Regions from separate parts of the Streptomyces sp. NPDC006624 genome, predicted to be linked through region 1. Evidence: riboswitches for the same ligand, from Rfam matches in the RefSeq annotation. Region 1 holds a riboswitch; the other holds the start of a gene.
What was found. Region 1 has a riboswitch for cyclic di-AMP ahead of ABZY20_RS24370 (C40 family peptidase). Riboswitches for the same ligand answer to the same signal wherever they lie in the genome.

Region 1 (3,177 bases):
GGGGGTTCTGGTGGCACTCTGGCGGACGAAGCACCAGTCCGGGACCGTACTCGAACCATCCGCTCCGTGTCGGACTGCGGTCCCGTGGGAAAGGGACGACGTCGCCATGGCAGACCATCTGGAAGCATCCGTCACTCTGCCGAGCGATCCCGCCTCGGTCTCCGCGGCACGCGCCTACGTGGTGGGCACGCTGGCGGAGTGGGGGCTGCCGGCGGACACGGAAGTGTCCGACACCGTCCGGCTCATCATCTCCGAGCTCGCCACCAACGCCGTCCAGCACACGTTCGGCCAGTCGCCCACCTTCACCGTGGACGTCGTGCTCGAACGCGACGAGCACCTGTGGATCGGCGTCACGGACAGCCACCCGCGCCTGCCCAGACGGCTCCCCGCCGCCGTCCAGCAGGACAACGGACGCGGACTCGTCATCATCCGCTGGCTGACCGCCGAATGCGGCGGCAAGCTCCGCATCCGCCCCACCCGCGAGGGCGGCAAGACCATCTCGATCGAGCTTCCGTGGACGGTCCCGGCCCAGCCGATGACCGCGGTGAGTCAGCCGGAGCCGTGATCCGGCGGCGGTCCCGACAGGCATCGCGGCCCTCCGCACCCCCACGGGCAGCGGACGCGCCCCGCCCCGCACGAGGGGCATCGCGCCGCCCTGCCGACACGACGCCCCGTACGAGCGGCATCGCGCGGCCCTCCGGCCGACACGACAGCATTCGCGCGGCCCTCCCGGCCACCGCCGGCTTCCCGAGCCGGCCGAGACCGTCTCCTCGCCCTCGTCAGACCCCGCCGCGTCTCAGCGCCCCCGCTCCGGCGCCCCTGGTCGCTGGTCCGCTCCTCCCCGTACCCCCGACGGCTGCCTGACCGTGCGGCGCAGGGGTGCCGGGACACGGACGCCGTCCCGGGTCGGCTCCTCGAAGGTGTGCTCGGAGACGGGCGCGCCGGCCCCGGGCCCGCAGTCCGGCCCGCCGCACCGGTCGCGGCAGCACGCCCCACAGGTGAACGCACACCGGGAACGGCGCCCCGCCCGCGGCGACGCCGCCCGGCCGGTCGTCACGTCGACCACCACAGCACGGAACCGCTGGACGCGCACACGAGCACGGCCAGGCCGGTGGCGGCCAGCCGTGAGGAGACCTGCACGATGCGCGGCTCGGCGGCCTGCTGGACGAGGGAGCGGTGCAGGGCGGCCGGCGCGGTGAAGAGCGCGGCGGCCAGGACGACCGGCAGCAGGGTGACGACGCGGGTCACGCGCTGGACCCCGTCGAGGTCCTCGCCGCGCGAGGTGAAGGCGAGCGGCAGCAGGAAGCCGAAGAGGATCTGCACACCCGTCCGGGTGTGAAGAGGATCTGCACCCGTCCGGGTGACGCGCAGCTCCTGGAGCAACTCGACGACGTTGCGGTCTGCGCGTTGCGGCGGTGTCGCGTCGCGCGCCGTGCGGGGACGGTGCTCGGCCCCGGGGTGACGGGGATCCGGAAGGACCCGGGTCACGCTCCGGTGTGCGGCGGCGCGTCAGGACGCCGCCGCACACCGGGCGGTCACTTCACGCGCCCGTACCAGACGCTCTTGGTCCAGATCTTCTGCAGCCGCACCACGTCCCCGGTCTTCGGGGCGTGCCAGAGCCTGTTCTTACCCGCGTAGATGCCCACGTGGTACACGTTCCGGCCCGAGTGGAAGAACACCAGGTCCCCCGCCTTGCGGTTCTTGGGGGAGATGTGGCGCGTCCTGTTGTACTGCTGGGCGGCCGTACGCGGCAGCTTCTTGCCCACCTTCTTGAACGAGTACAGCGTGAGCCCGGAGCAGTCGAACCGGTGCGGTCCGGTGGCGCCGTACTTGTAGGGCGAACCCTTCTTGGAGGCCGCGATCTGGAGTGCCTTCGTCCCATGGGTGGCCGCCGAGGCCTCGGAGGAGAAGCCGGGCGCCACGATCGAGCCGCCCACGGCGGCGATCGTGAGGGCCGAGGCCGTACCGGCCCGGACCATGAGCGACGGGACACGATTGAGCGCAGTCATGCGCAACCCTTCGTCAGCCGCCTGTGAAGGATGACCTGTCGGATTCGGGCTGGCGAAGTTGCCCGGCCGCTGACGCGGCTTCACCCCAAGGGCTGCTCGGTCCGGTCATGGCGTGACCGTCCCGGCGACCCGTCGTGCTTGGGTCCTCCACTCCTGCCGATGCACTTCTGTCGACCGGTCATCCGGGCGGCGGCAGGACTCGGCGTCCGCCCGGACCGCCCCGCCGCCGTGGCGGGGGCTTGTCGTCAGTCAGGGATCTTGGCTCATGCTTGTCCGGAAATCCCAACGGAACCGGGGATTTGTGTTGTTACTCACCACTCACCCGTTCGGGTGGACACGTCTGTGTTCGAGCCGCCGTCCACCACCGTGCGGACCGCCGGACCAGCGGTGGAATGTCCCATTCCGCCCTTCGGTCAGGCGCGTTGCGCAACTGTGAGGGCCCAGAAAAAGGACCCCTGTCTACTCCGAACAGGGGTACGTCGTTTGGGGCGTTTCGACTCAGGGCCGGACGCTCCGCCGCCGGGCGGGCGTCCGGCCCGTCGTCTCCGCGTCAACTCACCGACTCCGGGGGCAGGGTGACCCGTGCCGTGCGCCGCTCGCCGTCCAGGACGCGCAGCGCCCGCGCCAGCGTGGCGGCGTGCAGTTCCGTCTCGCCCCGCTGGTGCATCAGGGTGAGCGCGTCGCGCAGCGCCGTCGCCTTGCCGACCAGGGCCTGGGCGGCGCGCAGTCCGCGGTAGGTGTCGCCGGGCAGGGCCGGGTTGATGCGGCCGAGCAGGTCGACGACGTCGAGGTAACGGTCGATCAACTCCGCCTCGGCCCGGGTCAGGGCGGGCAGCGGAGGGAGTTCGGGTGGCAGCACCGGCTCACTCCCCGGTCGGCACGGCCATGGTGGCCTTACGGTTCGGCACGATCCGGTCCACCAGGCCGTACTCCACCGCCTCCTGGGCCGTGAGCACCTTGTCGCGCTCGATGTCGGCGCCGACCTGCTCCCGGCTGCGGCCCGTGTGGCGCGCGAGCAGTTCCTCCATACGGGCGCGGATCCGCAGCAACTCGTCGGCCTGGATCGCCAGATCGCTGGCCTGTCCGCGGACCGGCACGGGCAGCGCCGGCTGATGGAGCACCAGACGCGCGTCCGGCAGCACCGAGCGCTTGCCCGGTGTGCCCGCGG
Region 2 (3,177 bases), on a different contig from region 1:
GCCCTGCTCTTCACCGTCACCGGCGAGCCGCGGCACGCCGCCAAGGCCCGGCAGATCATGGACGCCTGGTCGGGCACGCTGCGCCGGCACGCCGGGGAGAACGCCGTGCTCCAGGCGGGCTGGACCGGGTCGGTCTGGGCGCGGGCCGCGGAGATCGTGCGGCACACACCCGGCGGGGGCTGGCCCGCCGAGCGGGTGCGCCGCTTCGCGTCCATGCTGCGCACCGTCCACCTCCCCCAAGTCGCGGGCGATGTCCCCGAGTTCAGCGGCACCTGGGATCTGGTGGCGACCGAGGCGGTCATCGCCGTCGCCGTCTTCCTCGACGACCACCGGGCCTTCGACCACGCCCTGGAGCGCTTCCGGGAACGCGTGCCCGCCGTCTTCTACCTGGAGAAGGACGGCGGCACCCCGCTCCCCGCGCCCGGCTCCGGCCTCGACACCCCGCAGCGGACGGCGGCCCGCTGGTTCGGGCTGCGCACCTACCGCGACGGCGTCGCCCAGGAGACCTGCCGCAGCCTGCGGCACGTCGGCGCCTCGCTCGCCGCCACGGCCCACATCGCCGAGACGGCCTGGCACCAGGGGGTCGACCTCTACGGCGAGATCGAGGACCGGCTGACCGCCGCGCTCGCCCTGCACGCCCGCCACCAGCTGGACGGACGCCCGCCGGCGTGGCTGTGCGGCGGCCGCCTCGACGGGAGGCTCGGACCCGGTCTGGAAGTCGCGCTGCACCACCTGGAGGGCCGCCTCGGCAAGTCCGTCCCGGCCGCGCACCGGCTGGCCGTCCGGACCAGGCCCGCCGGTACGGACGGCCTGTTCACGGCCTGGGAAACCCTCACGCACGCGAGCGCTCCGGGCCGCTGAACGGCCGGTGTGCACGAGCTGTCCCGCGCATGGCGTACACTGGAGTCACAACGACGCGGGGTGGAGCAGCTCGGTAGCTCGCTGGGCTCATAACCCAGAGGTCGCAGGTTCAAATCCTGTCCCCGCTACTGAAGGCCGAGGGCCGGAATCCGAAAGGGTTCCGGCCCTCGGTTCTTTCCTCGCCCACGCCATTACGCACGGTGAGTGAACGGCCCCGCTCCGCGTCACGACTGACGCATCGTCATATCCCAGAAGTCACACGGGAAGCGGTCAACTCGCCCGAATTTGCCCGGTCATGGCAGGTTGGTCCGCGCGAAAAAAGGTTAATGATCAAGCGGAACCGCTGGAATACCCACCGCGCGTCTATTAACGTTCGATAACGCAGCGCGGTCGTCCCAGCCGTCACAGAAGGCGGCTCCGTGCGCACGCGCCGAATCCCGAAAGGGAACCGGGGAACCACCACTTGGGGTGAATCGGGCGGATACCGCCGTGGAAGCACGGTTGGTATACGCGCGTAGGAGACCTTCCTGCTCCGAACCCGTCAGCTAACCCGGTAGGCGAGAAGGAAGGAAAGGAGTACGCCCACGTGGCGTCCAACCGGCCTGCCCCCGAGGCCCCGTTCGCGACGGACCAGCGCGAGACCGAGGTCTTCGGCTACAGCGCCCATCGCACCGACGAGGGCCCGTTCCAGGAGTGGAACCCCACCGCGGAGTCCATCCGCCCCGTCCGTGGCCGGCACCGCGTCACCAAGCAGCGCGGCGGAGGGCTCGCCCGCAGCTCCACCGTCCTCGGCGTCGGCGTCATAGCCGCCGTCGGCGCGGGTGGCATGGCCAGCGCCCAGACCGGCAAGCCGCCGGTGTCGATCTCCGTCCCGGACCTTCCCTCGGTGGGTTCCCTCCTTTCGGACGACGACACCCCCGAAGTTCCCGCCACCCCGCTCAGCAGCCTCGGCACGACCACAGCGGACACCGAGCAGGGCACGAGCGGCGCCGGCGAGGCCCTGCGCGCCCGGATCATGGCCCAGGTCGAGCACCAGCAGGACCAGATCGACACCAAGGCCGCCGAGGAAGCCGCCGCCGCCGCCGAGAAGGCCGCTCAGGAAGCGGCCGCCAAGGCGGAGAAGGAGGCCGAGGCCAAGGCCGCCGAGGCCAAGCGGAAGGCCGAGGAGGAGGCCCGCAAGAAGGCCGAGGCCGAGCGGCTCGCCGCCCTCGCCAAGCAGTACACGCTGCCGACCTCCTCGTACACCATCACCTCGTCCTTCGGTCAGGCCGGCGCCTACTGGTCCTCCGGCTACCACACCGGCCTCGACTTCGCCGCCCCCACCGGCACGCCCATCAAGGCGGTGCACAGCGGCACCATCACCGAGGCGGGCTGGAACGGCTCCTACGGCTACAAGACCGTCCTGACCCTCGATGACGGCACGGAGATCTGGTACGCCCACCAGTCGTCCATCGGCGTCAGCGTCGGCCAGAAGGTCAGCACGGGCGACGTGATCGGCCGCGTCGGCGCCACCGGCAACGTCACCGGCGCCCACCTCCACCTCGAGGTCCACGCCGCGGGCTCGTCGAGCGGCATCGACCCCATGGCCTGGCTGCGGGACAAGGGCCTCAACCCGTAAGCAGCGCACGCCGATCGAAGCACCGGCAGCCCTGACGACGACCCCCCGACGTCAGGGCTGCCGGTCTTCGCGGTTCTAGGAGCGGTAGGGGTTCCAGGCCGGGTACGGCGTCTGCGGATGGCCGTGGCCGTGCATCCCGTGCGCCCCGTGAGCCCCGTACATCCCGTGCATCCCATGCACCGGCCAGGGCGGGGCCGCCACGGGGACCGGAGGGGCCGTGACCCGGGCCGCGTGGTCCAGAGCCGGGCGGGCCGCCTCGCGGCGGCGCCACAGCTCGTTCAGCAGTTCCCGTTCCCGTACGACGAAGTCGGCCCCGGCCCGGCCCAGGCGGCCCCGGTGGCGCAGGAACGCCAGGGACGTCGCGTAGGCCTCGTACTGCGCGACCTGCCGTGCCGCCGCCTTCCCGGCGTGACGGCGGGCGTACTGGCGGGCGATCCGGCGGGCCCGCATCGAGCCGAGCGCGTACGGCTCGGCCGGGGTCAGCCAGCCCGCCACCGCGTACGCGGGCAGCTCCGTCCGCACGGTCGTGAGCTCGCGCTGCCGCGTCCAGATCACCAGCCAGGTCAGCAGCCCGAAGACGGGCACCATGAACGCCGCGTACACGGCGAAGAACCCGTACTCGCCGAAGGCCGACGAGCCGTTCCACATCGCGTGCATGCCCATCGCGAGCAGCAGCCCGCCCAGCGGGAAGACGATCC

Region 2: another riboswitch for cyclic di-AMP. It lies ahead of ABZY20_RS16890 (M23 family metallopeptidase); the one in region 1 lies ahead of ABZY20_RS24370 (C40 family peptidase).

The regions. Positions count from the first base shown of each region.
Region 1 is NZ_JBEXOM010000014.1:38,434-41,610, forward strand. Features, by position in the region: gene ABZY20_RS24360 (ATP-binding protein) at 107-565, shown strand; gene ABZY20_RS24365 (DUF6328 family protein) at 1,054-1,488, opposite strand; gene ABZY20_RS24370 (C40 family peptidase) at 1,536-2,009, opposite strand; cyclic di-AMP (ydaO/yuaA leader) riboswitch at 2,013-2,192, opposite strand; gene ABZY20_RS24375 (hypothetical protein) at 2,560-2,868, opposite strand; gene ABZY20_RS24380 (ATP-dependent Clp protease proteolytic subunit) at 2,873-3,177, opposite strand, start outside.
Region 2 is NZ_JBEXOM010000007.1:358,324-361,500, forward strand. Features, by position in the region: gene ABZY20_RS16880 (alginate lyase family protein) at 1-861, shown strand, start outside; tRNA gene ABZY20_RS16885 (tRNA-Met) at 916-989, shown strand; cyclic di-AMP (ydaO/yuaA leader) riboswitch at 1,280-1,436, shown strand; gene ABZY20_RS16890 (M23 family metallopeptidase) at 1,448-2,479, shown strand; gene ABZY20_RS16895 (PrsW family intramembrane metalloprotease) at 2,555-3,177, opposite strand, start outside.